DNA from 2 places in the Yersinia massiliensis genome. Region 2 is predicted to be linked to the other one. Evidence: riboswitches for the same ligand, from Rfam matches in the RefSeq annotation. Region 2 holds a riboswitch; the other holds the start of a gene.

Region 1 (16,011 bases), 1.7 Mb from region 2:
CGCAACCGGGCCATGTGTTTAGCCGTGAACAACTGCTGAATAACCTGTATGACGATTACCGTGTGGTGACTGACCGGACCATCGACAGCCATATCAAAAATCTGCGGCGCAAGCTGGAATCTCTCGATGGCGAGAAGCCTTTCATCCGTGCGGTGTATGGTATGGGGTATCGCTGGGAAGCAGAGATCTGTCGTTTACTGTAATTTCGTCTTTAGCCAATCTGCTTTATGTTGGGCGTGCTGGACGTATTGACCTGACTTTCGGTCAACGTTGACTACACTCATTAGAGTCATCACAACCAACAGGAGTAGCGACTATGGCCATTGGTCATTATGAGATTAAAAAAGCAAAGAATGGGCAATACCATTTCAATCTGAAAGCCAGTAATGGCGAAATTATTCTCACCAGTGAGATGTATGCCAGTAAAGCCTCTGCGGAAAACGGCATCGCATCAGTGCAGAGTAACTCCCCATTAGAAAGCCAATACGAGTTTAAGCATAACGCCAAAAACGAGCCATATTTCGTTTTGAAAGCAAAGAACCATCAGGTTATTGGTGTTAGCGAATCCTACAGTTCCGATACGGCCGCCAAAAATGGCATGGCCTCTGTGATGAAAAACGGCCCGACCACCACCATTAAAGATCTGACACTGTAATTTTTATTTTCGATAGTTTTTTCCGATACTTGTCCCTAAATCTGTTGCTTAAATCTTTTACGCAACACAATGCGCGGGGCGAATGACCGCGCATTTCTTCCACATATTGATCTAAATCATTTAAACCTGACAAAAGTTGTGCGATGACTGATTTTCAGGGGCGGCAAGGTTACAATCCTCGGCTTTTAGCCACCCCTATGGGCGTGGTTCTGACTTGAACTCAGACTGAGAGCCAACTATGTCGTCATCTGCACCATTATCAAATAAACCTTTTACACCTGAATTATTGTCCCCTGCCGGTACACTCAAAAATATGCGCTATGCCTTTGCTTACGGGGCGGATGCTGTTTATGCAGGCCAGCCGCGTTATAGCCTGCGGGTACGCAATAATGAATTCAATCACGAAAATCTGGCATTAGGGATCAAGGAAGCACATGCGCTAGGTAAACGCTTCTACGTGGTGGTGAATATTGCCCCTCATAATTCCAAACTGAAAACTTTTTTACGTGATTTGAAACCTGTGATTGATATGGGGCCAGATGCGCTGATTATGTCTGATCCCGGCTTGATTATGCTGGTGCGCGAAGCCTTCCCTGAGATGGACATTCATTTGTCCGTGCAGGCTAACGCCGTCAACTGGGCGACCGTCAAGTTCTGGCAGCAGATGGGCCTGACTCGCGTGATACTCTCCCGTGAGTTATCGCTGGAAGAGATCGCTGAAATCCGCGCGCAAGTCCCCGAAATGGAACTGGAAATCTTTGTCCATGGTGCGTTATGCATGGCCTATTCTGGTCGTTGCCTGCTATCGGGTTATATCAATAAGCGCGATCCGAATCAGGGAACATGCACCAATGCTTGCCGTTGGGAATATAACGTTCAGGAAGGCAGAGAAGATGAAATCGGTAACATCGTGCACATCCACCAGCCCATTGCGGTGAAGAATGTCGAGCCTACATTGGGTATCGGTGCACCGACTGACAAAGTCTTTATGATAGAAGAGGCCCAGCGCCCCGGTGAGTATATGACGGCCTCAGAAGATGAGCACGGCACGTACATCATGAACTCAAAAGACTTGCGGGCGATTCAACATGTGGAACGCTTAACGCAATTAGGCGTGCATTCGCTGAAAATCGAGGGCCGGACCAAATCATTCTATTATTGCGCCCGTACCGCGCAAGTATACCGCCGAGCGATTGATGATGCCGTTGCGGGCAAACCTTTCGATCCAACGCTGTTGACCACGCTGGAAGGTCTGGCTCATCGAGGCTACACCGAAGGTTTCTTACGCCGCCACGTGCATGAAGAGCAGCAAACTTATGACTACGGCTATTCTGTTTCAGAACGCCAACAGTTTGTCGGTGAGTTTACTGGCGTACGCCGTGATGGCTTGGCTGAAGTCGCCGTCAAAAACAAATTTTCGGTCGGTGACAGCGTTGAACTGATGACACCAAGCGGTAATATCCAGTTTATCCTCGACAGCATGCAGGATAAAAAAGGCCTGTCTGCGGATATCGCGCCAGGTAATGGGCATATCATGTATTTGCCGATCCCTGCCGATATTAATGTGGAATATGGCTTGTTGATCCGGAATCTGAACGGAACAAATAGCCGTAATCCCCATGATAAAGCGTAACGTAGCCTAATAAAAAATAATGCCATCGCTAAGATGGCATTTTTAGCAAATATTAGAATTAGATCACATCAATTATAATATCGTCGAGGTAGTATAGCTCGAGTACAATCAAGAACTAAAAAAGATTTAAAACAAGACTAGGAACCACCTCCTTGGCTAGCCCAATCTCCCTTGGGCTGGCCTTTTCTTTTTGGTTTTCATCCTACTGATTCTAAAGAATTTATCTCTAACCTCATTATTAATCAACCGAGTTAAGCGATTAACTAATAATAAGAAAAGTGCGCCCACAAGAATAGTCTGACCTTAAATAATAATTATTCCAGTTAGCTTAATATTCCAGTAAAAATAAAACCCATTCATTTTAAACCTAACAATCATTAATATTTTCAATTATTCTTGAAATAATCGGATATAGCCATAGCAGTCAAAGGCCGACAGTCTGTACACGAATCCCAGGTAAGTGAGCACGACTAACAAGCCCGAGACTTCATAGATGAAGGGTATATACTTTAACGCGATAACAGAATTTAACGCGATAACAGAAATGATATGGAGCAAGTTATGACTTCAACACCCTGCGCCCTTCTCATCTTAAACGGTAAAGAATCAGGTAATCTTGATGTCCGACAGGCAGTTAAAAACCTGCGGGAGGAAGGTGTAACGCTTCATGTTCGGGTCACTTGGGAGCAAGGTGATGCAAAACGTTATGTCAAAGAGGCCATAACACTGGGGGTTGATACCCTGATTGCCGGTGGTGGCGATGGGACGATTAATGAAGTCGCCACTGCATTGATGGCAATCCCCATCACCGATCGGCCTAATTTAGGGATTGTACCGCTGGGCACTGCCAACGATTTTGCCACCAGCTGCAATATTCCACTGCAAATCGACAATGCTATGCAATTGGCCGTCAAAGGCCGCGCCGTTGCTATTGATATCGCGCAAGTCAATGACGAACACTATTTTATCAATATGGCGACGGGAGGCTTTGGCACTCGTATCACCACGGAAACACCCGAGAAACTCAAAGCCGTGCTAGGTGGGGCTTCGTATTTTATCCATGGTCTGATGCGTATGGACGCCATAAAAGCCGATAGCTGCGAGATTCATGGGCCTGACTTCGATTGGGCGGGTGATGCATTGGTGATAGGGATAGGCAATGGTAGACAAGCGGGGGGTGGGCAGCCTCTTTGCCCCACAGCACTGATTAATGATGGCCAACTGCAATTACGCCTGTTGACAGCCGAAGAGTTACTGCCTGCTCTACTGACGAGTGTCTTTAGTGGTGAGAAAAACAAAAACATTGTTGAAGCTACCCTGCCGTGGTTAGAAATCACTGCACCTCACGACATTATCTTTAATTTGGATGGTGAACCCTTGTCAGGTAAGCATTTCCGCATCGAAATCCTCCCCAATGCTATCCAGTGCCGCCTTCCACCAAATTGCGAACTGCTCGGCTAGTGATCTCTTAGTGGGTTAACGACGGTTAGCCCATGATTTATTTCGATTTTACCTCCCCGCACTGCCAACAAAACCTCACAATGACCTGATTTCATTTGGGTACATTTCGCTCAATTCCATCCAATACCTTTCATTTCAAATCAATTTTCTTTTATTTTTAATCTTCACTTTGAAAGATTTATCTTTCAAAGTGTGATCTATATGCAATAAATAGATCTAAAAAATGATTAAGGTAGTTGCATGGCGATAGACAAGATTCTGAGGTTCGTTTTAATACTTCAGTATTTTGAAAACCATTTTAGCATGTGGTCTCTAAAATTTCTTTTCATAACAAAACCTTATAACAAAGGTTTATAAAAAACAGCCATAACCGCGATTACAGGAGAAATAGAATGATTGAACTTATAACCCATGGAGCCGAGTGGTTTATCGGACTCTTTCAAAAAGGGGGAGAAGTTTTTGTTGGTATGGTCACCGGGATTTTACCTTTACTGATCAGTTTGTTAGTCATCATGAATGCCCTGATCAAATTTGTCGGTCAGGATAGGATCGAACGTTTGGCACAGCGCTGCGCGGGGAATCCTATTTCTCGTTACCTGCTGTTGCCATTAATCGGGACTTTCGTTTTTTGTAACCCGATGACCTTAAGTCTCGGGCGCTTTATGCCAGAGAAATACAAACCAAGTTATTACGCAGCCGCTTCGTACAGTTGCCACTCCATGAATGGTCTGTTCCCACACATCAACCCAGGTGAGTTATTCGTCTTCTTAGGTATTGCCAGTGGCTTAACCACATTGGGCTTACCGCTGGGTCCGCTAGCCGTGAGTTACTTCTTGGTCGGGTTGTTCACCAACTTCTTCCGTGGCTGGGTAACTGACCTGACGACCACCATTTTCGAACGCAAAATGGGCATCAGTCTGGACCGTAACGTACAACTTTAATATGTAAATTAAATACATACTGTGTGGAGCAGATCATGAGTGAATTTATCCGGATTGAAAAAGGCGAAGGCGGTTGGGGTGGCCCATTAGAGTTGCCCATCGTCCCCGGTAAAAAAATTGTTTATATCACCGCAGGGACTCGCCCAGCGATTATCGACCGTATTAGTGAACTGACCGGCTGGGAAGCGGTGGATGGATTCAAAGAAGGTGAGCCGCCAGCGGATGAAATTGCAGTCGCGATTATTGACTGTGGCGGCACGCTACGCTGCGGTTTGTATCCAAAACGCCGTATTCCAACGGTCAACATCCATTCAACCGGTCAATCCGGACCGATGGCGCAATACATACTGGAAGATATTTATGTTTCCGGTGTCCGTGAAAAGAATATCCAGAAAATCAGTGGAACAGGCCAAGCATCGCCAACTGTTGCGCCAGCAGAAACCATGACGGCAGCAGCACCAAAAGCAGTGGAAAACACGGCAGCCAAAGCAGGACGTGATTACGACACCAGCAAAAAAATCACCGAACAAAGTGATGGCTTGTTGGCAAAAGTTGGGATGGGGATGGGGTCCGTTGTGGCGGTGTTCTTCCAGTCAGGCCGCGACACCATTGACACCGTATTGAAAACTATCCTGCCGTTTATGGCCTTCGTATCGGCATTAATCGGCATCATTATGGCATCTGGTTTGGGTGATTTTATTGCCCACGGCCTCACGCCATTGGCCAGTAGTCCAATAGGGCTCGTGCTCTTGGCACTGATTTGTTCCTTCCCACTGTTGTCACCGTTCTTAGGCCCAGGAGCCGTTATTGCACAAGTTATCGGCGTATTGGTTGGGGTACAAATTGGTTTGGGGAATATCCCACCACAATTAGCCCTACCCGCGTTGTTTGCGATAAATGCTCAAGCGGCATGTGACTTCATCCCTGTGGGTCTGTCATTGGCTGAAGCGAAGCAAGATACGGTGCGGGTTGGTGTGCCATCCGTATTAGTTGGCCGCTTCCTGACCGGTGCACCAACAGTGTTAATTGCTTGGGCTGTGTCCGCCTTTATCTATCAGTAACAGGTGCTAGGTCAGCCAGATTTATTGAATCGGTAAAACCGTAACGTAAAGATTTCTGTAAAAAATTCAACGGTTAAGGATGTACGTATGAATACTATTTATCAGACAACCATTACCAATATCGGCGACAGCGCCCGTGAGGCGCTGCTTGATGACATGCTCATCACCTTCCGCGAAGGGGCACCTAAAGATATTGAAGAGTTCTGTTTTATCCACCAGCACAGCACCACTGATGGGGAATTACAGGCAGGCAACATTATGGAATTGGCACAACAGCGCTATGTCATCACGGCGGTTGGCGAGGTTGCGACCCAAAATTTACGCGAATTGGGTCATGTCACCATCCGTTTCAACGGAGATGAACAACCTGAGTTCCCCGGTTCCATTCATGTGAACGGCCCGACACCCAGTGATATTCCTATCGGCAGCTCACTGAAATTTATTCGTTAATTGATTTATTAATTTATACCCAACGCCATTGACGCTGCGGCTAACACTGCTGCAGCGTCAAGAACCGCGGGTAAATGTGGAGGTGTATATGTCACAACAAGTAGCAGTAGTGATTGGTGGTGGACAAACTCTGGGCGCATTTTTGTGCCACGGTCTTGCCGAAGCGGGTTATAAAGTCGCGGTAGCAGATTTAAATTCTGATAACGCTCAGTTGGTCGCCGAACAGATTAATGCAGAGTATGGTGCTGATAGCGCCCGTGGTTTTCAGGTTGATGCAACCAATGAAAGCAGCGTAGAGATGCTGGCAAAAGCGGTGGATCAAAGTTTCCATCGGAGCGATTTGTTAGTCTACAGTGCAGGTATCGCGAAAGCCGCGCCGATCACTGATTTCCCGCTGGGTGATTTCGACCGTTCGTTGCAGGTGAATTTGGTCGGTTATTTCTTATGCGCTCGTGAATTCTCTCGGTTAATGATTCGTGATGGTCATGGCGGACGTATTATCCAAATCAATTCCAAATCAGGTAAAGTGGGCAGCAAACACAACTCCGGTTACAGTGCAGCGAAGTTTGGCGGTGTGGGTCTGACGCAATCCTTAGCATTAGATTTGGCTGATTACGGTATTACCGTGCATTCACTGATGTTAGGTAATTTGCTGAAATCGCCGATGTTCCAGTCACTGTTGCCTCAGTACGCTGCCAAGTTGGGTATTAAGCCAGAAGAAGTTGAGAAGTACTATACCGATAAAGTGCCACTAAAACGCGGGTGCGATTATCAAGATGTGTTGAATACCCTGCTGTTTTACGCCAGTGATAAGGCCAGCTATTGCACCGGTCAATCCATCAATATTACCGGTGGTCAAGTGATGTTTTAAGGTAGTAAAAGAGAAACCCGAATCACTGACTCGCACCGGTGATTCGGGAATTTCAATATGTGATTTAGGTCAATAAGTGCAGCTAACACCGCTGCGGCGTCAAGGGCAACGTAAAGGATTACTCAAAGCCATTGGCGTTGCAGCAAGGCAGCAAATGAATGAATCCCGATGAGCTGACATCAGTCAGTGATTCGGGTGAATGAGAGCAGCTAACACCGCTGCGGCGTCAAGGGCAACGTAAAGGGTTACTCAAAGCCATTGGCGTTGCAGCAAGGCAGCAAATGAATGAATCCCGATGAGCTGACATCAGTCAGTGATTCGGGTGAATGAGAGCAGCTAACACCGCTGCGGCGTCAAGGGCAACGTAAAGGGTTACTCAAAGCCATTGGCGTTGCAGCAAGGCAGCAAATGAATGAATCCCGATGAGCTGACATCAGTCAGTGATTCGGGTGAATGAGAGCAGCTAACACCGCTGCGGCGTCAAGGGCGAAGAGTAACGAAAATATGACTCCCACTTCAGCACTAATCAGCGTTGTCATCATCGCTTGGGTTCTACAAATTTTACTCGGTTGGTGGCAAATTACTCAGTTCAACCGCGCATTTGATCGCTTGTGCCAGAACAACCGCTCCGTCGGGGTGGGCCGCTCAGGTGGACGCTTTAAACCCAGAGTGGTGATGGCTTTAGCTTTTGATGAGAATATGCGGGTGCGTGACAGCATGATCATGCGGGGTATCAGTGTTTTTGCTCGACCACGCCCACTAACGCACCTCCACGGATTGCATCAACAGGATTTAATCCCAAATGTGATCTTCCCTACGGATACCGCATGCCAAACTGCACTATCGTTAGCGATTAAACCGAAATCATGATATTTTCATAATGAAAGTTATTCTTTTTCATGTGAAAGTTGTGCCTGAAAAAGAGGCAATGGAAATACTTGAGCAGGAATCGCTATGAAACCAAAGCAGCGGCAAGTTGCAATACTGGAATATCTCCAGCAACACGGCAAGACGGCAGTCGATGAACTCGCCTCCCACTTTTCAACCACCGGCACGACTATCCGTAAGGATTTAACCAGCCTTGAAAAAGAAGGGGCGGTTATCCGTACCTATGGCGGGGTAGTGCTAAACCGCGATGATGTCGAACAGCCGATTGATCGTAAAACCCATATTAATACCGACAAGAAAAAGCAAATCGCTCAAGCGGCCAGTAAGCTCATCAAAGATGGTGACAGTTTAGTTTTTGATGCGGGGAGCACCGTGTTACAAATGGTCCCGCACCTGACCAAATTCAACAATATTACGGTGATGACGAACAGCCTGCATATCGTCAATGAGCTGGTCGAGTTGAATAACGATCAAACTATTCTGATGCCCGGTGGCACGTATCGTAAAGGATCGGCGTCTTTTCATGGCAGTTTGGCCGAGTCTGCATTTGATAATTTTAGTTTCGATAAGCTCTTTATCGGTGCCGATGGCGTTGATTTAAAAGGCGGTGTGACCACCTTTAACGAGGTTTATCATGTCAGCACCGCGATGTGCCGCGCCGCCAGCCACATCATTCTACTGGTCGATTCCTCCAAATTTGGCCGTAAAAGCCCTAATGTCGTCTGCCCGCTCAGTGCCGTTGATACCCTGATTACCGATAAAGGGATCAGTGCTGAATATCTGCAGGCGCTGCAAGATATGGGCATCAATATCATTTTGGTAGATAAAAATGACTAACCCATTACTGACCTATGCCCGTGAAACACTGGAAATTGAGCTCACTGAAGCACAACGTCTGTTATCTCGCTTAGATGATAATTTTGTCCGTGCCTGTGAGCTATTGCTGGCGTGTACCGGTAAAGCTATCGTCTCCGGTATCGGCAAATCCGGTCATATTGGCAAAAAAATTGCCGCTTCATTGGCCAGTACCGGCACTCCCTCATTTTTCGTTCACCCCGCCGAAGCATTACACGGCGATTTAGGCATGATTGGTCCGCAAGATGTGCTGATTTTTATCTCCTATTCTGGCCGAGCTAAAGAGTTAGATTTGATTCTGCCGCTGCTGGCTGACAGCCACATTCCGGTGATCGCTATTACCGGCGGTAAAGCCTCGCCATTAGCGTTAAATGCTGCCTGCGTATTGGATATTAGCGTTGAGCACGAAGCCTGCCCGATGGGATTAGCCCCAACCTCCAGTGCGGTCAATACCCTGATGATGGGGGATGCACTGGCGATGGCATTAATGCGTTATCGTGGCTTTAACGCGGAAGATTTTGCGCGCTCGCACCCAGGCGGCAGCTTGGGTGCACGCTTACTCAACCGCGTCCATCATTTGATGCGAACTGGCGATCGCCTGCCAAGTGTTAATGAAACCGACAGCGTAATGGAAGCTATGTTGGAGTTGAGCCGTACTGGGTTGGGACTTGTGGCAGTGTGCGATGATAACCAGCGAGTGGTCGGGGTGTTCACCGATGGTGACTTACGCCGCTGGCTAGTAAAGGGTGGTACCTTGCAACAACCGTTAGCTGGTGCCATTACTCGGCCCGGTTTCCGATTACCTGAGCAATGGCGTGCCGGTGAGGCTCTGGAAGCCCTGCATCAGCATCATATCAGTGCTGCGCCAGTGGTTAATCTGGAAGGAAAACTGGTCGGTGCGATTAATCTGCATGATTTACATCAGGCAGGCATCAGCTGATACCTACCCTTTTCAAGATGCAGAGGGACAGCATTTGTTTGCTATTTATCTGCAGTTAGCTATTCACCTGCATCTTGGAGCCTATTCTCGCCAAATCAGCGCCAATTAGGGTCTTGCTGTAACTGATTCTTCAGCATGGCCTGAATCACCTCATCAGGGTGGCCCAGCCATTGGTAGGTCGCAAACTGGCTGGGGTTGTCCATCGCTTGCGGTTTGTTGTCCACCGTGATTCGCATTCCCCAAGCTTGCCAGACTTGCTTTTTATTCTGGCTAAATGCTACCCACATAAAATTGTTGCTGCAGTCATGAGGTTTGCAAATTCTACCGACCTTATACGGCTTCCCTTCCCAATGGATGATCTCATATGGCCCTGATGTCCCGATGCCTTTGCGCGCCCATGCTGGGAGGTTTTTCTGGCTCTTGGTCATTTTCTGCCAGCTATTCTTATAAACAGGCTGCTGCAACAGATCTGCCGTCGTCGGCAGCGGTTTAACCGGGGCTGGCGTAGGTGAAGTCACGGCGGATGGCGCGGAGACATCAGGTGGAGTGGAAACAGCAGGTGTTGCACTGACTGGCTGCGCGAAGGCCCAGGAATGGACACTGAGTATCGCCGCAGCAACAAGACAATGGCGGGTTTTACGACCTTTCATTATCGAAATCCTTATGATCTGATTATCTACTCGTCAGGGTATTGAATGCTCGCCCTGTGTTACTGATTTGCAGGTGTAGAGTGTGTTTGCCTGTCTATGACCACCAATGGAGGGAAAAGTTGATCCATAGCACGAATTTTCATCCTAATTCCAGTTATACCATAATCTGTATGACAGCTTGAGTTAAGCTATGAACCAGATGATTATTAGAAGGCCGCACCATGCTAACCTATGAGTTACCCGAAGCACCCAAGAAGCTCTATTACTCTGCTGCGGATGCCCATCCACTGAGCAAACTTGAGAGCGATAAAATCATCCAGATGGTCCTCGATCTGGATATCGCCAACTCAGACAATGAGCACTACATTTCTGGTTGGATGGGGCTAAACAACGTGGTGGTGGTGCGAAATTATCAGAATAAGCGCGGTACCTCCAACGGTTTTCTGGTGAATAAAAGTGACCGATACCGGTTGAGTATTCAATCGATTGAGTTTCGCATTCCTAAAGTGGTGCTGTGGATGAGTTTTCGCCGCAAGCCACGCACCATGGAGCTGATTACCTACGAAACATTGGGCGATGAACCCAGCGGTATGCAGCAATACCGTAATATCCTCGATGAAGCACTGCGCGAACAATTAGATGCTGATTGGCGTGATCTGAATGATTATCTCGGGGCTGCTTGTTGGCAGCTAGAAAACGGTGCACCGCTTTGGCGGCAAGCGCAGCAAGAAATAACCTCAGATGCCATTAGCCAGCTAGCTTCAGCCAAAATTTTCCGCACTAAATCTTTGCAGGCTGATGGGGATTATGCTGGTTTTTGGGCTGGTGAGTATTTCTTGGCTGTTAGGCAACCCACCGCCACAAATCCGTTCCCTGCAATACAGATTTCTTGGCGTGAAGATGAAAAAGACATCGGCAGTTATCAGTTTGATCAGATAAACGATGAAGCAGGGAATGCAAAATTCTTACTGTGTATCCGCCCGCGTAAAGGTGCAGACAGTTACCTGCTAAATCGTTTTGATGCACATCATCTACAACGCGCCATCGCGATGTTTGCGATGATGCAGCGCTATTTATTAGCGTGATCCATTGGCTGCCACCGGATAGGCAGCCAGCGAATAAGTCCCGATGAGCTGACTCAAGTCAGTGATTCGGGCGCGTGAGTGCAGCTAACAACCCTACGGCTTCAAAACAAAATTATCCCCAAAGTCATTGGAGCCGCAGGTAGGCAGCCAGCGAATAAGTCCCGATGAGCTGACTCAAGTCAGTGATTCGGGCGCGTGAGTGCAGCTAACAACCCTGCGGCTTCAAAACAAAATTATCCCCAAAGTCATTGGAGCCGCAGGTAGGCAGCCAGCGAATAAGTCCCGATGAGCTGACTCAAGTCAGTGATTCGGGCGCGTGAGTGCAGCTAACAACCCTGCGGCTTCAAGGACGAAGGGGATCACCACCACTCATGAAAATGGTGAACCGGCCCCACCCCACTCCCCACCTCTAGAGAATCAGCCTGCTCCAATGCCCCTTGCAGATAACTTTTGGCTGCTTCGACAGTTTCAGCCCAATTCCCATACCGTGGCCGTAATGCGGCGAGCGCGGCTGATAAGGTGCAACCTGTGCCGTGAGTGTGCCGAGTGTTGATTCTACGGCTGACAAAACGCTGTTCACCTTGTGCGGTAAATAGCCAATCTGGGCTATCTTCGCCACATAGATGCCCCCCTTTCATTAATACGCTTTGGCAGCCCAACGCTAATAATGCCCGCCCTTGTTCACGCATCTGTTGTTCATCGCTTGCTGGCTGGCAGTTCAGTAACGCCGCGGCTTCTGGCAAGTTAGGCGTAATCAAGTCAACCTGTGGCAGCAATTGCTCGCGCAGTGCGGCCACCGCGTCGGAGGCCAGTAACGGATCACCACTCTTCGCCACCATGACGGTATCTAATACGACAAACGCAATTGGATATCGGCGTAACTGCGCAGCAACGATGTCGACGATTTCAGCATTGGCTAACATGCCGATTTTGGCGCTATCAATGCGGACATCGTTCAGTACAGAATCCAACTGAGCCGCGACAAATGCCGGTTCGATAGGATAGACCGATTGCACACCAGTGGTATTTTGCGCCACCAACGCGGTGATAACACTGGTGCCATACGCTTGCAATGCCGAGAAGGTTTTTAGGTCAGCTTGAATACCCGCGCCGCCACTGGGGTCTGTTCCAGCAATGGTCAGTGCATTAATGCGCGTCATGAATATGTCTCCATACTCAAGCTGATCGACGACGGGTTAATAGCGATAAGTGAAACAAAAGCGGCAGGTTGGACGTTCATATTCCTCCTAACCGGCGGTCAAGAAGGCGGAACCTTTTGGTACCGTGACTTCCCTACGCTGGCATTATCCAGATCAGGTTATACGGGTATTTCTCAGCCAAGCCACTTTTGCGGCAGGCACCCCGAGTCAAATAAAATCAAATAGTTGCGATTAACGTTCCGTTAATCCCTGCTCAGGATAATGCCAGCGGGAAGTCCAACAAACAAGCTCTAAAGTCTGTACGAGTCCCACAATGTGCCCCAGTTTGTATCCCAAGTGATTAATTAAGCGGGGCAGAACAGATGCCAAAAAGCCGCGGCTTTTTTAGCATGCCTCTCTCGACAGTCACCCGCTTCAATTTAGGACTCTTCGGAATAACGATTACCGCTCATGGGCACCTCTCTTTTAAGTCATCTTAAATAACGCTGAGGTATAAGTTAAACCCTTGGCGATTTAGCTCAGGGCTTTTGAAGAAACTATTGAGTAATGGCAAATAGCATTCCCATTGCACCAATAAAAATAAGTACAATGCCTAAAATCAGTTTACCTCTGGTGGCCGAATTAATAACTTTACATAAAAAACATCGTCTCACCTTCCTATCCATAATAATTTCGCTCATTGTTAGCGCCTCAACTTTCCGATATCTAAAACCTGATATGAATTTAATATCAATTGTTTTCAAAAGAAAGAAACATAGTCTTAACCAAACTTAATTAAGAGTTAATCTTTTGTTTTAATTGATTAAATCAACATTCATCAGTGTGTAAAATCCAACTGGAATTCTGTTCCTAACACGCCATCACTCCAGTGACTTGTTTGTTTATCTATAAATTAGAATATTTTTAATACTGTAGATTAAATATAATAATATATGTTCACTAGAGTTATTCGACGATCAGTTAAAGATAATATCGGCAGTTGCAGAGGCGGTAACGTTACCAACAGGTAATGTGTCGCCACCGGAACATAGTCGCCAAATGAGTTCATTTGAGAAAGTTTCGCTAGATTCACCCGCATTGATTGAACCTAATTTTAATGGTTCGCCATTAAACTTCAGACCTTGCGTGAGATTACATGTTCCAGCGCCTGTCACTCCCGTTATTTCACCTGTGATATACCCTCCTCCCTCATTGAGAGATAAACGGGTTGCTTCACTGCCATAAAGCCCTGAATTAGCCTGAAATTTTATATTAATATTAGCAGCAGGATTCGCGCTATTTTGGGTGCATCCCACCTCCAGATTATCCTTCACTAGTTCTAGTTCAGCCCCAAAAGTCGAATTATGTTCTACTTCGCCAAAGTTGATCGACTTATTAATACTGATCGAGCATTGCCGTGTGGAAACTTTAACCTGATGGCCAGTAAGAATACTATCCTTCGTAGCACTCGATAATGCACTGCTACTAAAATACATCTCAGGAATGGGGTATATTCCATCTTGCTGGGTCCCATCGGTGATAATGACCCAATGGCCCGTTATTGTTCCATTGCGGACGCTATATTCCTCGAAAAAAGGTGATGCCGGGACTCCCCGAGGTGATAAACACCAGGCAGAATTTGGCGGCGTTGCCGCTGCATTTCCAGATCCTGAGATTATCCCCTGAACGCCCGAATTGCCAAAAGTTCCACTCATGGTTTCTGATGAGCCACTATTTAACTTATAAGTCATAGTGAAAGATGCCTGCGGTACCAAAAAAATTCCTTGAGCAATCTTATACCCTTGTACTCCACCAACATCACTTAGGGCGGTGTTATTAACGCAACCCGTGGTTTCAGGAATTCCCGCGCCCGTGATGGCAACAAGACCGTAATTTGGATTGAGCATAATATAGTAGCCATCAAAACTGGCGGAAATACTCTGATTAAAGGCTGGACCTGCCCATTGTTGGCTACCACTACCAATTTCAATGATAGTTGCCTGTAATGGCATAATAACGCCCAATGACAGCAGACAAAGCCCTATTCGTAACCGCGTAAAACCCGTGGTACTTATTTTATCTGTCACTGTGTTTACCCCTCTATTGGGTGAATTCTCGGTGCTCAACATGTTAAACCTCACAACGTAATGGCAAATGACGTATCGGATTAGCCGCTGATGGGGCAGGGGTGTTCGCCAAACTGAACGATACATTGCATTGCTGGCTAGTATCCCCTCCCCACTTCACTTTTAGACGACCACTTTCTGGTAGCCCGCTGAGATAGACCTGCCCAGCATCTCCAACAATGCTGGTATTCGGCTCTTCACCCGCGCTCCCTTCAACGGAAACCACGGCACCAAAAGGTATTAATCCGCCGCTTTTACTCAAAGTAACCAATACTTGATAACCGACACGTGTTGCAAAGTTAGCCTTAACCACTGCACCTTTAGTTGGGTAGAGATTTTGGCTTGACTGCGTTATGTCAACCCCCTCAGGTAGGGTTGCCGGATCCAGGCTAATATTATTACGCTGATAGTTTGAGAGATAAGGCACAACCGCATAACCACGACTGTCCACCTGATTATTGCCGCTCATCACCTTACTTCCTCTGGCGCCTGGCGCACTGACTAATGCAACGGTATCGCCCAAAGGTTGGCTCAATGTGACCCCGTCGGCATGTGCCACCACCCCGCCGCTAGCATTCATATTCACCGCGCGATAGCCACTACCATAGCTATATCCCATATTCGCCATGCCCTTGCTGCCACGGTAACCGGTATTCACAGACCCCATGTCACTGCTGCCGTCGTTAGACCAGCCTTGTGTCACATTGTAAGAAAGACGGTCATCCATCGATGTTCCGTTAATACCCGCCTGATTCTGAACACTACCTTGGTTGTTATTTGTCATCTGATAACTGGCGAAGCTACGGTTAGCCAGTGATGAGCCACTCAACAAACTTAATGGAACTTGAACGTTCATGGATAACTGCCTGTTTTCCGGCCAGCTATTGTCCCCTTTAATGCGGTCAATACTGTAATTCATGCCGTAAGTCACCCCGTGATAGCTGTTGCTATAGCCCGCAGTAAGGTTGTTATTGACCTTACCGTTGTCCCAATAGTTATCCCGCATCCCAGAGACATATAGCGACCCGAAGTCCCCCATATTCTGAGACAAACGTAACTGGTAACTATTGCGCTTACGGTCTTGTGACCAAGGCAACTGATCGTCGCGTAATTGGTAGCCATTGTTGTTAACATCGGAAAAACTGTAATAATTACGGGTCGAGTAGCGCATAGTCGCGACATCAATTGATGTGCCGGTACTGGCAATATTTTTGGCATAGCGCAACCGATATGACTCCCCTTTTTGCCGCTCATCC
Region 2 (16,011 bases):
TGGACGAAGATGGCCGCTTCATTGAAGACTTAGTCACTTGTCGTAGCAAAGGCGAATCAAGCCTGTTCAGCCGCGATCAAGTTGACTACATGGACGTTTCCACTCAACAGGTGGTGTCCGTTGGTGCTTCTCTGATTCCATTCTTGGAACACGATGACGCCAACCGTGCCTTGATGGGTGCGAACATGCAACGTCAGGCAGTTCCAACTCTACGTGCTGATAAGCCGTTAGTAGGGACTGGTATGGAACGTGCGGTAGCTGTTGACTCAGGGGTAACCTCTGTAGCCAAGCGTGGCGGTACTGTTCAGTACGTTGATGCATCCCGTATCGTTATCAAAGTTAACGAAGACGAGATGTACCCAGGCGAAGCAGGCATTGATATTTATAACCTGACCAAATACACCCGTTCTAACCAGAACACCTGTATCAACCAGATGCCGTGTGTCAATCTGGGTGAGCCAATCGAGCGCGGCGACGTGCTGGCAGATGGCCCATCAACAGATTTGGGCGAACTGGCATTGGGTCAGAACATGCGCGTAGCGTTCATGCCTTGGAACGGTTACAACTTCGAAGACTCCATTTTAGTCTCCGAGCGCGTGGTGCAAGAAGATCGCTTCACAACCATTCATATTCAGGAATTGGCATGTGTGTCTCGTGACACCAAGTTAGGGCCTGAAGAGATCACTGCTGACATCCCTAACGTGGGTGAAGCTGCGCTCTCCAAATTGGATGAATCCGGTATCGTGTATATCGGTGCTGAAGTGACTGGCGGCGATATTCTGGTCGGTAAAGTGACACCTAAAGGTGAAACTCAGCTGACCCCAGAAGAGAAGCTGTTACGTGCGATCTTCGGTGAGAAAGCGTCTGATGTTAAAGACTCTTCTCTGCGTGTACCAAACGGTGTTTCCGGTACGGTTATTGACGTGCAGGTCTTTACTCGCGATGGCGTAGAAAAAGATAAGCGTGCGTTAGAAATCGAAGAAATGCAGTTGAAGCAGGCTAAGAAAGACCTGACTGAAGAATTGCAGATCTTGGAAGCGGGCCTGTTTGCACGTATCCATGCAGTGCTGGTTTCTGGTGGCATTGAAGCTGACAAGCTGAGCAAGTTACCACGTGATCGCTGGCTGGAACTGGGCCTGACCGACGAAGACAAGCAAAACCAACTGGAACAGTTGGCAGAGCAGTACGACGAAATGAAATCCGAATTCGAGAAGAAGATGGATGCCAAGCGTCGTAAGATCACCCAAGGTGATGATTTGGCACCAGGCGTGCTGAAGATCGTCAAGGTGTATCTGGCCGTTAAACGTCAGATTCAACCGGGTGACAAAATGGCCGGTCGTCACGGTAACAAAGGTGTTATCTCCAAGATTAACCCGATCGAAGATATGCCTTACGATGAAAACGGTACGCCGGTAGACATCGTTCTGAACCCGCTGGGCGTACCATCGCGTATGAACATCGGTCAGATTTTGGAAACCCACTTAGGGATGGCAGCGAAAGGCATTGGCGAGAAAATCAACGCCATGCTGAAAAAGCAGGAAGAAGTTGCCAAACTGCGTGAGTTTATCCAGAAAGCCTACGATCTGGGTGACAACGTTTGTCAGAAAGTTGATCTGAGCACCTTCACCGATGACGAAGTTATGCGTCTGGCTGAAAACCTGAAAAAAGGTATGCCAATCGCAACGCCAGTCTTCGATGGTGCCAAAGAGACTGAAATCAAGGAACTGTTAAAGCTGGGTGGCCTGCCAACTTCTGGTCAGATTACTCTGTTTGACGGCCGTACCGGTGAGCAGTTCGAGCGCCAGGTTACTGTCGGCTACATGTATATGCTGAAACTGAACCACTTGGTTGATGACAAAATGCATGCGCGTTCTACCGGTTCTTACAGCCTGGTTACTCAGCAGCCGCTGGGTGGTAAGGCTCAGTTCGGTGGTCAGCGCTTCGGTGAGATGGAAGTGTGGGCGTTGGAAGCTTATGGCGCCGCGTACACATTGCAGGAAATGCTTACCGTCAAGTCCGACGATGTAAACGGCCGTACCAAGATGTACAAAAACATCGTGGATGGCGATCACCGTATGGAACCAGGCATGCCGGAATCCTTCAACGTATTGTTGAAAGAGATCCGCTCGCTGGGCATCAATATCGAGCTGGAAGAAGAGTAATCTTCTCCAGACAGCAAGCTCTCATAGCCGGGAGTTTGCTGGTGGTTCGCACTGGTCACAGGGGCGCTCAAACCTAGGTTTTTATATTCTTAGGTTTGGGTGCCTATCAGGTCTAACTCCGACAGGAGCCAATCCGTGAAAGACTTATTAAAGTTTCTGAAAGCGCAAACTAAGACCGAAGAGTTTGATGCGATCAAAATTGCTCTGGCATCGCCAGACATGATCCGTTCTTGGTCGTTCGGCGAAGTGAAAAAGCCGGAAACCATTAACTACCGTACGTTCAAACCAGAACGTGACGGCCTTTTCTGCGCCCGTATCTTTGGCCCAGTAAAAGATTACGAATGCCTGTGCGGTAAGTACAAGCGTTTGAAACACCGCGGTGTTATCTGTGAGAAATGCGGCGTTGAAGTGACTCAAACTAAAGTACGCCGTGAGCGTATGGGTCACATCGAACTGGCTTCTCCAACTGCGCACATCTGGTTCCTGAAATCCTTGCCTTCGCGCATCGGTTTGCTGCTGGATATGCCATTACGTGACATCGAACGTGTTCTGTACTTCGAATCCTATGTGGTTATCGAAGGCGGCATGACCAACCTAGAACGTCGCCAGATCCTGACTGAAGAGCAGTATCTGGATGCGTTGGAAGAGTTTGGTGATGAGTTCGACGCGAAAATGGGCGCCGAAGCTATCCAAGCCTTGTTGAAAAACATGGATCTGGAAGCTGAGTGCGAGATCCTGCGCGAAGAATTGAACGAAACAAATTCTGAAACCAAGCGTAAGAAGCTGACCAAGCGTATCAAGCTGCTGGAAGCGTTTGTCCAATCTGGTAACAAGCCAGAGTGGATGATCCTGACCGTGCTGCCTGTGTTGCCGCCAGATCTGCGTCCATTGGTTCCATTGGATGGCGGTCGCTTTGCGACTTCTGATCTGAACGATTTGTATCGTCGCGTGATCAACCGTAACAACCGTCTGAAGCGCCTGCTGGACTTGGCTGCACCTGACATCATCGTACGTAACGAAAAGCGTATGCTGCAAGAAGCAGTAGATGCATTGCTGGATAACGGCCGTCGCGGTCGTGCAATTACCGGCTCTAACAAGCGTCCGTTGAAGTCACTGGCTGACATGATCAAAGGTAAGCAAGGTCGTTTCCGTCAGAACTTGCTGGGTAAACGTGTTGACTACTCAGGCCGTTCGGTTATTACCGTAGGTCCATACCTGCGTCTGCATCAGTGCGGTCTGCCGAAGAAAATGGCTCTTGAGCTGTTCAAACCGTTCATTTACGGCAAGCTGGAACTGCGTGGTCTTGCGACTACCATCAAAGCAGCCAAGAAAATGGTTGAACGTGAAGAAGCGGTTGTTTGGGATATCTTGGATGAAGTTATCCGTGAACACCCAGTGCTGCTGAACCGTGCACCAACCCTTCACCGTTTGGGTATCCAAGCGTTTGAACCGGTTCTGATCGAAGGTAAGGCAATCCAGTTGCACCCATTGGTTTGTGCGGCATATAACGCCGACTTCGATGGTGACCAAATGGCTGTTCACGTACCGCTAACACTGGAAGCTCAGTTAGAAGCGCGTGCGTTAATGATGTCTACCAACAACATTCTGTCACCAGCGAACGGCGAGCCAATCATCGTTCCTTCACAGGACGTTGTATTGGGTCTGTATTACATGACCCGTGACTGTGTTAACGCCAAAGGCGAAGGCATGGTTCTGACTGGCCCGAAAGAAGCTGAGCGTATTTACCGCGCTGGCCTAGCATCTTTGCATGCACGGGTAAAAGTCCGTATTACTGAAGAAATCCGTAATATCGAAGGCGAAAGTACAACACGCACCAGCATTATCGATACGACTATCGGCCGTGCCATTTTGTGGATGATTGTCCCGAAAGGCCTGCCTTACTCTATCGTTAACCAACCGTTGGGTAAAAAAGCCATTTCTAAGATGCTGAACACCTGTTACCGCATCTTGGGCTTGAAACCAACCGTTATCTTTGCTGACCAGATCATGTACACCGGTTTTGCTTACGCAGCACGCTCAGGCGCCTCTGTAGGTATCGATGACATGGTTATCCCAGATGCGAAAGCAGGGATCATCGAAGAAGCTGAAACCGAAGTTGCCGAGATTCAGGAACAGTTCCAATCCGGTCTGGTGACTGCGGGTGAACGTTATAACAAAGTGATCGATATCTGGGCTGCGGCTAACGAACGTGTTGCTAAAGCGATGATGGATAACTTGTCTGTCGAAGACGTCGTCAACAGTAAAGGCGAAGTTGAGCAGCAGGTTTCCTTCAACAGCATCTTTATGATGGCCGACTCCGGTGCGCGTGGTTCTGCAGCACAGATTCGTCAGCTAGCTGGGATGCGTGGCCTGATGGCTAAACCAGATGGCTCGATCATTGAAACGCCAATCACCGCGAACTTCCGTGAAGGGTTGAACGTACTTCAGTACTTCATCTCAACGCACGGTGCTCGTAAAGGTTTGGCGGATACCGCATTGAAGACTGCGAACTCCGGTTACCTGACTCGTCGTTTGGTTGACGTGGCACAGGATCTGGTTGTGACTGAAGATGACTGTGGTACTCATAACGGTATCGTTATGACACCAGTTATCGAAGGTGGTGATGTTAAAGAGCCACTGCGCGATCGCGTTCTGGGTCGTGTGACCGCTGAAGAAGTTATCAAGCCGGGTACGGCTGATATTCTGGTTCCGCGTAACACCCTGTTGGATGAAAAATGGTGTGATCTGTTAGAAGATAACTCCGTCGACAGCGTCAAAGTTCGTTCAGTTGTAAGCTGTGAAACCGATTTCGGTGTGTGTGCTAACTGCTATGGTCGCGACCTGGCACGTGGTCACATCATCAACAAAGGTGAAGCAGTGGGTGTTATTGCAGCACAGTCCATCGGTGAGCCAGGTACACAGCTTACGATGCGTACGTTCCACATCGGTGGTGCGGCATCTCGTGCGGCAGCAGAATCCAGCATTCAGGTTAAGAACAAAGGCACGCTGAAACTGAGCAACGTCAAGTTCGTGACCAATGCAGCAGGCAAGCTGGTTATTACTTCTCGTAATACTGAGCTGAAGCTGATCGACGAATTCGGTCGGACTAAAGAAAGCTACAAAGTGCCTTATGGTGCCGTAATGGGCAAAGGCGATGGTGCAGAAGTTCAGGGCGGCGAAACCGTTGCTAACTGGGATCCGCACATCATGCCAGTTGTGACCGAAGTGAGTGGCTTCATTCGCTTTGCGGACATGGTTGACGGCCAGACCATTACTCGCCAGACCGACGAACTGACTGGTTTGTCTTCTCTGGTGGTTCTGGATTCAGCAGAGCGTACCGGTAGCGGTAAAGACCTGCGTCCAGCACTGAAAATTGTTGATGCCAAAGGCAACGACGTATTGATCCCAGGTACTGATATGCCTGCTCAATACTTCCTGCCAGGTAAAGCGATTGTACAGTTGGAAGACGGCATTCAGATCGGCGCAGGTGATACCTTGGCGCGTATTCCGCAAGAATCAAGCGGTACCAAGGATATTACCGGTGGTCTGCCACGTGTTGCTGACTTGTTCGAAGCACGTCGTCCGAAAGAGCCTGCAATCCTGGCTGAAATCAGCGGGATCATCTCGTTCGGTAAAGAGACCAAAGGCAAGCGTCGTTTGGTGATCTCACCGTTGGATGGTAGCGATGCATACGAAGAGATGATTCCGAAATGGCGTCAGCTCAACGTGTTCGAAGGTGAAATTGTAGAACGCGGTGACGTGGTCTCCGACGGCCCAGAATCTCCACATGACATTCTGCGTCTTCGTGGTGTTCACGCGGTTACCCGTTACATCACCAACGAAGTGCAGGAAGTTTACCGTCTGCAAGGCGTTAAGATTAACGATAAACACATCGAAGTTATCGTTCGTCAGATGTTGCGTAAAGGCACCATCGTTGACGCTGGTGGCACCGACTTCCTGGAAGGCGAGCAGGCAGAAATGTCTCGCGTTAAAATCGCTAACCGTCAGCTGGCAGCAGAAGGCAAAATTGAGGCTACGTTCACACGTGACCTGCTGGGTATCACCAAGGCATCCTTGGCGACCGAGTCCTTTATCTCTGCAGCGTCGTTCCAGGAAACCACGCGCGTTCTTACTGAAGCGGCAGTTGCCGGTAAACGTGATGAACTGCGCGGCCTGAAAGAGAACGTTATCGTGGGCCGTCTGATTCCAGCCGGTACCGGTTACGCATATCATCAGGATCGTGCGCGCCGTAAAGCGCTGGGTGAAGTGCCTGTTGTTCCGCAAGTTAGCGCGGATGAAGCAACAGCTAACTTGGCTGAATTGCTTAACGCTGGTTTCGGTAACAGCAAAGACTAATCTCTTTGTTTGTCACCAAGCTAAAAACCGCTCCTTTGGGAGCGGTTTTTTTTTACCGTTTTTCAGTGGGCTGAGTCTCGACTACTGAATTGCTCGACCTAAATGACGATCCCAATCTTTCCAAACAGGTTGTAACCCTGCTTGCGTCAATGCTTGGGCGACTTGCTGCGGAGAGCGATTATCATGGGGAGCGAACTGTTCCAGTTCAGGATGATCGTCAGCATATCCCCCTGGTTGAGTCTTCGATCCTGCACTGACATTATTGATTGCCACGGGAATGACATTGTCGCGGAAGAAGGGGGATTCCCGAGTCGAGAGTGACAATTCCACATCCGGTGCAAACAGACGAAATGCGCAAATCAGTTGCAGTAGCTGCGGCTCACTCATCAGTGATGCTGGCTCAATGCCACCAGCGCAGGGCCGTAACCGTGGGAAAGAGATCGAATAGCGGCTCTGCCAATAGGTTTTTTGCAGATAAAACAGATGTTCTGCCAGCATATAGCAATCCGTTCGCCAACTGTTCGATAGCCCGATCAACGCGCCTAATCCTATCTTATCGATTCCTGCCCGACCTAAGCGGTCAGGGGTCGCCAACCGCCAATGGAAATCTTGCTTATGGCCCCGTAAATGATGCTGCTGATAAGTGGCTGGGTGATAGGTTTCCTGATAAACCATCACGCCATCCAATCCCAGCGTTTTTAATTCTGCATATTCCGCTTCTGCTAGCGGCTGCACTTCCATCATTAACGAACTGAAACGACGACGAATCGCAGGTAAGTGGCGTCGGAAATAGTCCATGCCCACTTTCGCTTGGTGCTCACCGGTGACCAACAGTAGATGTTCGAAACCCAATGCTTTGATAGCTTCACATTCACGGATGATCTCAGCTTCATCCAGTGTTTTACGCTTGATGCGATTGCTCATGGAGAAGCCGCAATAAGTACAATCATTCGCACAGAGATTGGAAAGGTACAGCGGGACATAAAACCCGACAGTATTGCCGAAACGTTGGCGGGTGAGCTGCTGAGCTTTTTGCGCCATCGGCTCCAGATAGGCCAGTGCTGCGGGTGAAATCAGCGCCATCAGATCTTCTCGGTCGGGCTTGGTGCTATTTAACGCCCGTTCGACGTCACGCGCGGTTTTCGCATTGATGCGCAGAGAGATATCGTCCCAATCCAATTGCTGCCAATGAGAACTAAAATCTTCAGGCATGATGATTCTCCTCTAGCTGGCTGAGGAAACCGGTCAGTGGGCTGGTGGCTGTCGCCTGATGTTGTGATTGCCCCAATCCAGCTTGGCGCGCCAGCTCGCCAGATTCTACTGCTAACCGGAAGGCATGGGCCATTTGTACCGGTGAACGTGCAACAGCAATCGCAGTATTCACGAGTACGGCATCTGCTCCCAGTTCTATCGCTTCAACGGCATGACTAGGCGCGCCAATACCTGCATCGACCACCACTGGCACTTTCGTTTGCTCAATAATGATTTGTAGAAAGTCGCGGGTGCGTAAGCCTAAATTTGAACCTATCGGCGCCCCTAGCGGCATCACAGCGGCACAGCCTACCTCCTCCAGCCGTTTACATAATACCGGGTCCGCGCCACAGTAAGGCAACACCACAAAACCGTCTTTCACCAATATTTCAGCGGCTTTCAGAGTTTCTATCGGATCGGGTAGCAGGTACTTCACATCGGGGTGGATCTCGAGTTTCACCCAGTGAGTCCCGAGGGCTTCGCGTGCTAAACGTGCGGCAAACACCGCTTCTTCAGCGGTTTTCGCCCCAGAAGTATTGGGTAGTAAGCGCACACCTAATTGACGCAAGGGGGCCAAAATAGCATCGTTGCCTGATTTCAAGTCAACTCGCTTCATCGCCATGGTAATTAACTGTGAACCTGAAGCCTGTAGTGCTTCGAGCATCAGTGCAGGCGACGAAAATTTTCCCGTGCCGGTAAACAATCTTGAGGTAAATGTGGTATCAGCAATTTTCAACATATCAGCCCCCTGCAATGGCTTGAAACAGCAAAATGTCATCCCCATCCTGTAATAGGTGGTAGTCCCAACTATCACGGGGAATAATGGTTTGATTGATGGCGAGCGCACTGCCAGGCTGGTTGTAACCCAACTGAGTTAATAGCCCATTTACCGTCAACGCGTTATCTAGCTCGATCAATTCATCATTCAGTGAGATTTTCACGTTCTGCCTCCGCAAGCCGGGCAATGGTTGGCTTTGCTGAGTTGTAACGTGCTCCAGCTTTGCTGTTTGCCATCGAATAGCCGCAATTTGCCACTGAGTGCCGAGGGCAGCCCTGCCAGCATTTTGATGGCTTCCAATGCCTGCAATGTTCCGATAACACCCACGACTGGCCCTAACACGCCGGCGGTACGGCAGTTACGCTGCTGTGTTTCTTTGCTGGGATATAAGCAGGCATAGCAACCGTGGGCGTAAGGGGGTTCTATAATGAGCAATTGGCCGCTGAATCCAACGGCACTGCCACTGATCAAGGGTTTGCCTGCTTGGACGCAGGCGGCATTGACCTGATGACGGGTTTCCATGTTGTCGCAACAATCGAGTACCAAATCTGCCGCCGCGACAGCTTCGGTTAAGGTATTGCCCGCCAAACGTTGTTCGAGGGTGATGGCTTCTATCTGCGGGTTTAGACCTTGCAACTGGCGCTGTGCCAATTTGGCTTTGCTTTGGCCAATATCAGCCGTGCGGTAAAGGACCTGACGCTGTAAGTTACTTATTTCCAAGGCATCATCATCGGCTAACCACAACTTTCCTACGCCAGCCGCCGCTAAATAGAGCGCAGCAGGTGAACCAAGCCCCCCGAGACCCACAATCAATACGCTGGCTTGTTTCAGTTTTTGCTGCCCGTCGGGGCCGATATCCTCCAGCAACAGTTGGCGGCTGTAGCGTAGAAAATCTCTATCACTCAATGCGTTATCATGCATAAGCTATCTCCTTACCTTCGACCAGTCGCAATAACTGTGCTGTGGCATGCTGCCAATCTGCGGCTTGAGTGATGGCACTGACCACCGCAACGCTCCCCACACCGCTGGCGACAACGTCAGGCACGCGCTCCAAACTGATGCCACCAATGGCAACCGTAGGGTAATCAGGTGTATTGATCACTTGCCGCGTTAATGCGGCTATACCTTGCGGAGAAGAGGGCATCTGCTTGGTTTGGGTAGGGAAAATATGGCCGAGAGCAATATAAGAAGGGCGTAACTCACGGGCCAGCGCCAGTTCCTGTTCATCGTGGGTGGAGACACCAAGGCGTAATCCGGCCTGCTGAATAGCGGCTAAATCGGCAATCTCAAGATCCTCTTGCCCGAGGTGAACCCCATATGCGCCGTGCTTAATGGCGAGCCGCCAGTAATCATTGATAAATAATCGTGCGTTATAGCGTTTACCCAACTCAATGGCAGCGGCAATATCCTGCTCCACCTGCTTATCATCTAAATCTTTGATGCGCAGTTGGATAGTCGTCACGCCACTGGCGAGTAATCGAGTGATCCAGACCAAGGAATCCACCACTGGATACAACCCTAGACGGTGCTCAGTTGCGGCAAAAGGAGCATCAAGCTTGTTCATCGTTAACCTCTGTCTGCCGGATACTCGCGCTGTGATACAACTCGCTGCCACGAGAGCGGAACTCAGCTGACATCTTTTCCATGCCAGATTGCTGAATCTGGATAGGTTGAGCTTGGGTTTCCTGTGTAGCCCGTTCTTGATTAGCGGCCTGTTCTTGCCTAGCCGCTTGTTCTTGCGTAGCAGCATAGTCGCGTACTTCTTGCGAGATTTTCATTGAGCAGAATTTTGGGCCGCACATTGAGCAGAAATGGGCCACTTTACCGGACTCTTGCGGCAAGGTTTCATCGTGATAAGCGCGTGCAGTTTCAGGATCGAGAGCCAGATTAAATTGATCTTCCCAGCGGAATTCAAAACGGGCTTTGGACATGGCGTTATCGCGGATCTGCGCGCCAGGATGCCCTTTGGCCAGATCGGCGGCATGAGCGGCTATTTTGTAAGTGATGAGTCCCTGTTTTACATCGTCTTTATTCGGCAGACCAAGATGCTCTTTCGGTGTGACATAACACAACATGGCACAACCAAACCAACCGATCATGGCCGCACCAATACCTGAGGTGAAGTGATCGTAACCCGGTGCGATATCCGTCGTGAGCGGGCCTAAGGTATAAAAAGGCGCTTCGTGACAGTGCTCAAGCTCTTCAGTCATATTGCGACGGATCATTTGCATGGGAACATGACCCGGCCCTTCGATCATCACCTGAACATCGTATTCCCACGCGATCTTGGTCAATTCACCCAAGGTATGCAATTCGGCGAACTGGGCTTCGTCATTGGCATCTTGAATAGAACCTGGACGTAAGCCATCACCCAGTGATAATGAAACGTCGTAGGCTGCGCAAATTTGGCAGATTTCACGGAAATGCTGATACAGGAAGTTTTCCTGATGATGGGAAAGGCACCATTTCGCCATAATGGAACCACCGCGAGAAACGATGCCGGTCAAACGTTTTGCGGTCATCGGCACATAACGCAGTAACACACCGGCGTGGATGGTAAAATAGTCCACCCCTTGTTCCGCCTGCTCTAGCAAAGTATCGCGGAACATTTCCCACGTTAAATTCTCGGCAACACCATTCACTTTTTCTAATGCCTGATAGATAGGCACGGTGCCGATGGGGACTGGGCTATTACGTAGAATCCATTCACGGGTTTCATGAATATAGCGGCCCGTAGACAAATCCATCACGGTATCGGCCCCCCAGCGCGTTGACCAAACCAATTTCTCCACCTCTTCTTCGATGGAGGAGGTCACGGCCGAGTTACCGATATTGGCGTTCACTTTGACCAAGAAGTTTCGACCAATAATCATGGGTTCGGCTTCTGGGTGATTAATATTGGCGGGGATGATGGCGCGGCCTGCGGCAACTTCTTGGCGCACGAATTCTGCTGTGATGTTATCCGGCAAGTTGGCCCCAAAATTTTGCCCAGGATGCTGGTGGCGCAGGACTTCCCCGCGAATCCTTTCACGCCCCATATTTTCGCGAATAGCGATAAACTCCATTTCTGGTGTGGCAATACCCGCCCGAGCGTAATGAAGTTGGGTAACGCATTTGCCATCGATGGCTTTTTGCGGACGTGGTAGGTGCTCAAAGCGCAAATGATCTAGACCTTCATCAGCCAAGCGCTGTTGAGTAAAGCCTGAACTGACCGTGCTCAGTGCTTCGGTATCTTGACGATCCGCTATCCAGCTAGCACGCAATTTGGGCAGGCCGGCGTGGACATCGAGCTTAGCGAGCGGGTCGCCATAGGGGCCAGAGGTGTCGTAAACCGGGATAGCTTCATTGTCTTCGTAGCGAGGATCATCTTTGCCGCCGCCGATCAACGTTGGGCTAAGCTGGATCTCGCGCATGGGAACCTGAATATCAGGTCGCGAGCCTTGTAAATAGATTCGTTGAGAGTTGGGGAAGGTCACTCCTTGCAAAGTATCAATAAATTGCTGAGCTTCTTCACGCTGTACTTTACGCGGACGTGACGGGTTTTTAACGGTGGATGACATTGTATTTTTAGACATAGCAAATTCCTACCAGTGTGGTGTAGAGGGAAAATTGCTTGTCTGGAGCTTGGCGGGAGTAACGATGTTGGCCAGTAACCGGTAGCCACCTGTGAAGGGAGAATGCCGGGTCTGTAGCGATAAATTACTCTTGTTCCCTTCGCGGGTACTAACCCGATCAGGTTCCGCGGATCCCGAATTAACGGTCTCAGCCTGCGTCTGCTTTTAAAAACCTACGCTAGGCACTCCGACAAGAGCTTTGAGTATATGAGGTTATTTTAAAACTACAATAGTCGATCCAAATCTATTCGGTTAATTCGCTCGGCTCTCTTTATTTTCCGGTTGAGCCGCTTGCCAAGACTCTGCAGCCCATTTAATCAGTTGATCTTCTAGCTGGAAGCGAGCGTCGAGGGCTTCACCGATATCGGATAATGCCTGCTGAAACTCGGTGCAGCTATCATCATCGATCTCAATGTTTGAGTAGCGATCATGGAAAGACATGATCGTTTGAGTGTTGTTTTTTAATGCGGGATAGACTTTGGTGGTCAGCGCCATTCTCGGGCTAGACTCGCCTTCTACTTGCTTGATAATTCTGTCGTAGATGTGAAAATGACCCGAAGAAAGATAATCCACCAAATTATGGCAAAAGTTCTCCAGCGCTTTTTCATTTAGCGGGGTATGCTTTTCTTTTTGTGGCTTAATACCGATCACTGTGCAATATGAAACTAAGAGTTCTTTACGCGCATGAAGCCATTGATCTATTAATTCGTTACTGCCGCCAACGCGTTGAGTCAGGCTTTCCAGTCGATTTAGCATGAACGACTCCGTGATGTAATAATGAGTTACAAAAAAGTAACAAGCCAGTTTCTAGATTGCCAGTGAAGTCGAGGTTGTGCAACAACGATATGGAACTACAACTTACAGGTAAAGAAAGTGGCTGGTGGATTGTCAGCCATGAAAACAGATTATGGTTACCGAAAGGTGAACTGCCTAAAGGGAATGCAGCCAATTGGTTGCTACAGGGAGCAACCGCTAGACAGATTGGTGAATGGCAAGGGGAGGCTGTTTGGCTGATCCGCCAGAATATGCCCACTGAGATGGGGTCAGTACGCCAATTGCTGGATATCGATCGCGGATTGTTCCAATTGGCTGGCCGAGGTGTGCAGTTGGCAGAGTTTTATCGCTCTCACCGCTATTGCGGTTATTGCGGCCATCAAATGCATGCCAGCCGCACCGAATGGGCTTGCTTGTGTAATCACTGCCGAGAACGTTATTACCCGCAAATCGCCCCTTGTGTGATTGTTGCCATCCGTCGCGGTGATGAAATCTTATTGGCACAGCATGTACGGCATCGTGGCGGTATCAATACCGTGTTAGCGGGTTTTGTGGAAGTCGGTGAGACACTCGAGCAAGCGGTGTCGCGCGAAGTGTTAGAAGAAAGCAATATCCACATAAAGAATCTGCGCTATGTGACCTCACAGCCTTGGCCGTTCCCACACTCGCTCATGATGGCGTTTATGGCGGAGTACGACAGCGGTGAATTGCGGCATGATCCGAAAGAACTGCTGAATGCGGGTTGGTATCGTTACGATCAATTACCGCTACTGCCACCGCCAGGCACCGTGGCTCGCAGGTTGATTGAGGATACGGTCGCCTTGTGCCGCCGCGAGCAGGAAAGCTGAATCCGGCATGCTACAATGCCGCTCAATAAAAGGCTGTCGCTAAATAAGAGACTGTCGCTCAATAAAAAATCGCTGCTAAATGATTGATGGCCGCTAGATGACTAAGGGAGCACCACCATGAATGAATTGAAAAACGATCGCTATCTGCGGGCTTTACTGCGCCAGCCGGTAGATGTGACGCCAGTATGGATGATGCGCCAAGCAGGCCGCTATTTGCCAGAATATAAAGCTACCCGTGCTGTGGCGGGGGATTTTATGTCGCTGTGCAAAAATGCCGAGTTAGCCTGTGAAGTGACAATGCAGCCATTGCGTCGTTATCCTCTGGATGCAGCGATTCTGTTTTCAGACATTCTGACCATCCCTGACGCCATGGGGCTAGGGCTCTATTTTGAAGCTGGCGAAGGCCCTCGCTTCCAATCCCCTATTACCTGCCGTGCTGATGTTGAAAAGTTGCCGATCCCCGATCCGGAACAAGAATTGGGCTATGTCATGAATGCGGTGCGAACGATTCGCCGTGAGTTGGCAGGGCAAGTGCCACTGATTGGTTTCTCCGGTAGCCCATGGACACTGGCAACCTATATGGTTGAGGGGGGCAGTAGTAAAGCCTTCACCAAATTGAAAAAAATGATGTACGCGGAACCGCAAACATTGCATCTGTTGCTAGATAAAGTGGCTGATAGCGTCATTTTGTATCTCAATGCCCAAATCAAAGCCGGTGCGCAGTCTGTGATGATCTTTGATACTTGGGGTGGGGTATTGACGGGGCGTGATTATCTTGAATTCTCATTGTGTTACATGCATAAAATCGTCGATGGCCTGATCCGCGAAAATGAGGGTCGCCGTGTGCCAGTGACGTTGTTTACGAAAGGTGGAGGACAGTGGCTTGAAGCGATGGCGGCCACGGGTTGTGATGCGCTGGGCCTCGATTGGACGACCGACCTCGCCGATGCCCGTCATCGTGTCGGTGACAAAGTTGCGCTGCAAGGCAACATGGACCCTTCAATTTTGTATGCACCACCGGCACGGATTGAACAAGAAGTCAGCACTATTCTAGCCAGTTATGGGCAAGGAGAAGGGCATGTCTTTAACTTGGGTCACGGTATCCATCAGGATGTGCCGCCAGAGCATGCGGGTGCCTTTGTGAATGCGGTGCATGCATTATCACGGCCTTATCACCAATAAATGGCTTGGATAGGTTACCCGCTATGATTGACACCAAAGCGCTACGGGCTGAGCAACAACAACGGGCATCTGAAGTGATACTGCAAGATGCCCCTGTGCTGGATAATCTCGTTCACCAGCCTGTGCGTTTTATTGCGGGTGCTGATGTCGGTTTTGAGCAGCAGGGAGAAATCACCCGTGCTGCTATCGCGATTTTGCGTTATCCCTCACTTGAGCTGGTGGAATATCAGGTTGCTCGTGTTGCAACTTCACTGCCGTATATCCCCGGTTTACTCTCTTTTCGTGAATATCCGGCATTATTAGCCGCTTGGGCGCAGCTCCAGCAACGACCTGATCTGGTGCTTGTCGATGGCCAAGGTATCGCGCATCCACGCCGCTTAGGGGTTGCCAGCCATTTTGGCTTGTTAGTTGATGTGCCCACTATCGGTGTCGCCAAAAGCCGTCTGTGCGGGCATTATCAGCCCTTGGATAGCGATAAAGGGGCATTACAACCGCTAATTGACGGTGAAGAGCAACTTGGCTGGGTATGGCGTAGCAAAACGCGCTGCAATCCTCTGTTTATTTCACCTGGGCATCGAGTCAGTGTTGAGAGCGCCTTAGTCTGGGTTCAGCGTTGCATGGCGAGTTACCGCTTGCCGGAACCGACCCGTTGGGCAGATGCTATCGCCTCAAACCGCCCGCAATTTCAACGTTGGGTGCGGAATCCTCCTGATTTGCTTGGCAAGAATAGGGATATGATTTAATTTCGGGTACACTGCCGCGCAGATAATGAATAATGAGAACTCATAATGATACGTAATCCGATTCATCTACGCCTCGAAAAGCTAGAAAGCTGGCAACACCTGACTTTCATGGCTTGTTTGTGCGAACGGATGTATCCCAACTATCAGCAATTCTGCTTAGAAACTGAATTCGGCGATCCGCTGATTTACCGGCGTATTCTGGACCTTATCTGGGAAACGTTGGTGGTAAAAGACGCTAAAGTCAATTTTGATAGCCAGTTGGAGAAGTTAGAAGAGGCAATTCCTTCTGCTGATGACTATGCT

The links. A riboswitch is a leader RNA that binds a small molecule or an ion and turns the genes downstream of it on or off. The one in region 2 is predicted to bind thiamine pyrophosphate.
Positions count from the first base shown of each region.
Region 1: it holds a riboswitch for thiamine pyrophosphate, as region 2 does, so the genes downstream of both, thiD (bifunctional hydroxymethylpyrimidine kinase/phosphomethylpyrimidine kinase) here and thiC (phosphomethylpyrimidine synthase ThiC) in region 2, are expected to answer to the same signal.

Region 1 is NZ_CP028487.1:1,274,262-1,290,272, reverse strand. Features, by position in the region: gene baeR (two-component system response regulator BaeR) at 1-203, shown strand, start outside; gene DA391_RS05935 (YegP family protein) at 317-655, shown strand; gene yegQ (tRNA 5-hydroxyuridine modification protein YegQ) at 969-2,288, shown strand; gene yegS (lipid kinase YegS) at 2,850-3,749, shown strand; gene srlA (PTS glucitol/sorbitol transporter subunit IIC) at 4,142-4,690, shown strand; gene srlE (PTS glucitol/sorbitol transporter subunit IIB) at 4,726-5,751, shown strand; gene srlB (PTS glucitol/sorbitol transporter subunit IIA) at 5,839-6,201, shown strand; gene srlD (sorbitol-6-phosphate dehydrogenase) at 6,290-7,072, shown strand; gene gutM (transcriptional regulator GutM) at 7,577-7,942, shown strand; gene srlR (glucitol operon DNA-binding transcriptional repressor SrlR) at 8,027-8,797, shown strand; gene gutQ (arabinose-5-phosphate isomerase GutQ) at 8,790-9,755, shown strand; gene DA391_RS05885 (inhibitor of vertebrate lysozyme family protein) at 9,851-10,405, opposite strand; gene DA391_RS05880 (hypothetical protein) at 10,627-11,490, shown strand; gene thiD (bifunctional hydroxymethylpyrimidine kinase/phosphomethylpyrimidine kinase) at 11,850-12,650, opposite strand; TPP riboswitch at 12,764-12,865, opposite strand; gene DA391_RS05870 (adhesin) at 13,607-14,716, opposite strand; gene DA391_RS05865 (fimbria/pilus outer membrane usher protein) at 14,760-16,011, opposite strand, start outside.
Region 2 is NZ_CP028487.1:4,579,733-4,595,743, reverse strand. Features, by position in the region: gene rpoB (DNA-directed RNA polymerase subunit beta) at 1-2,162, shown strand, start outside; gene rpoC (DNA-directed RNA polymerase subunit beta') at 2,298-6,518, shown strand; gene thiH (2-iminoacetate synthase ThiH) at 6,600-7,730, opposite strand; gene DA391_RS21365 (thiazole synthase) at 7,723-8,508, opposite strand; gene thiS (sulfur carrier protein ThiS) at 8,510-8,710, opposite strand; gene DA391_RS21355 (HesA/MoeB/ThiF family protein) at 8,707-9,468, opposite strand; gene thiE (thiamine phosphate synthase) at 9,461-10,111, opposite strand; gene thiC (phosphomethylpyrimidine synthase ThiC) at 10,098-12,122, opposite strand; TPP riboswitch at 12,240-12,361, opposite strand; gene DA391_RS21340 (Rsd/AlgQ family anti-sigma factor) at 12,414-12,917, opposite strand; gene nudC (NAD(+) diphosphatase) at 13,007-13,783, shown strand; gene hemE (uroporphyrinogen decarboxylase) at 13,901-14,965, shown strand; gene nfi (deoxyribonuclease V) at 14,989-15,708, shown strand; gene DA391_RS21320 (YjaG family protein) at 15,754-16,011, shown strand, end outside.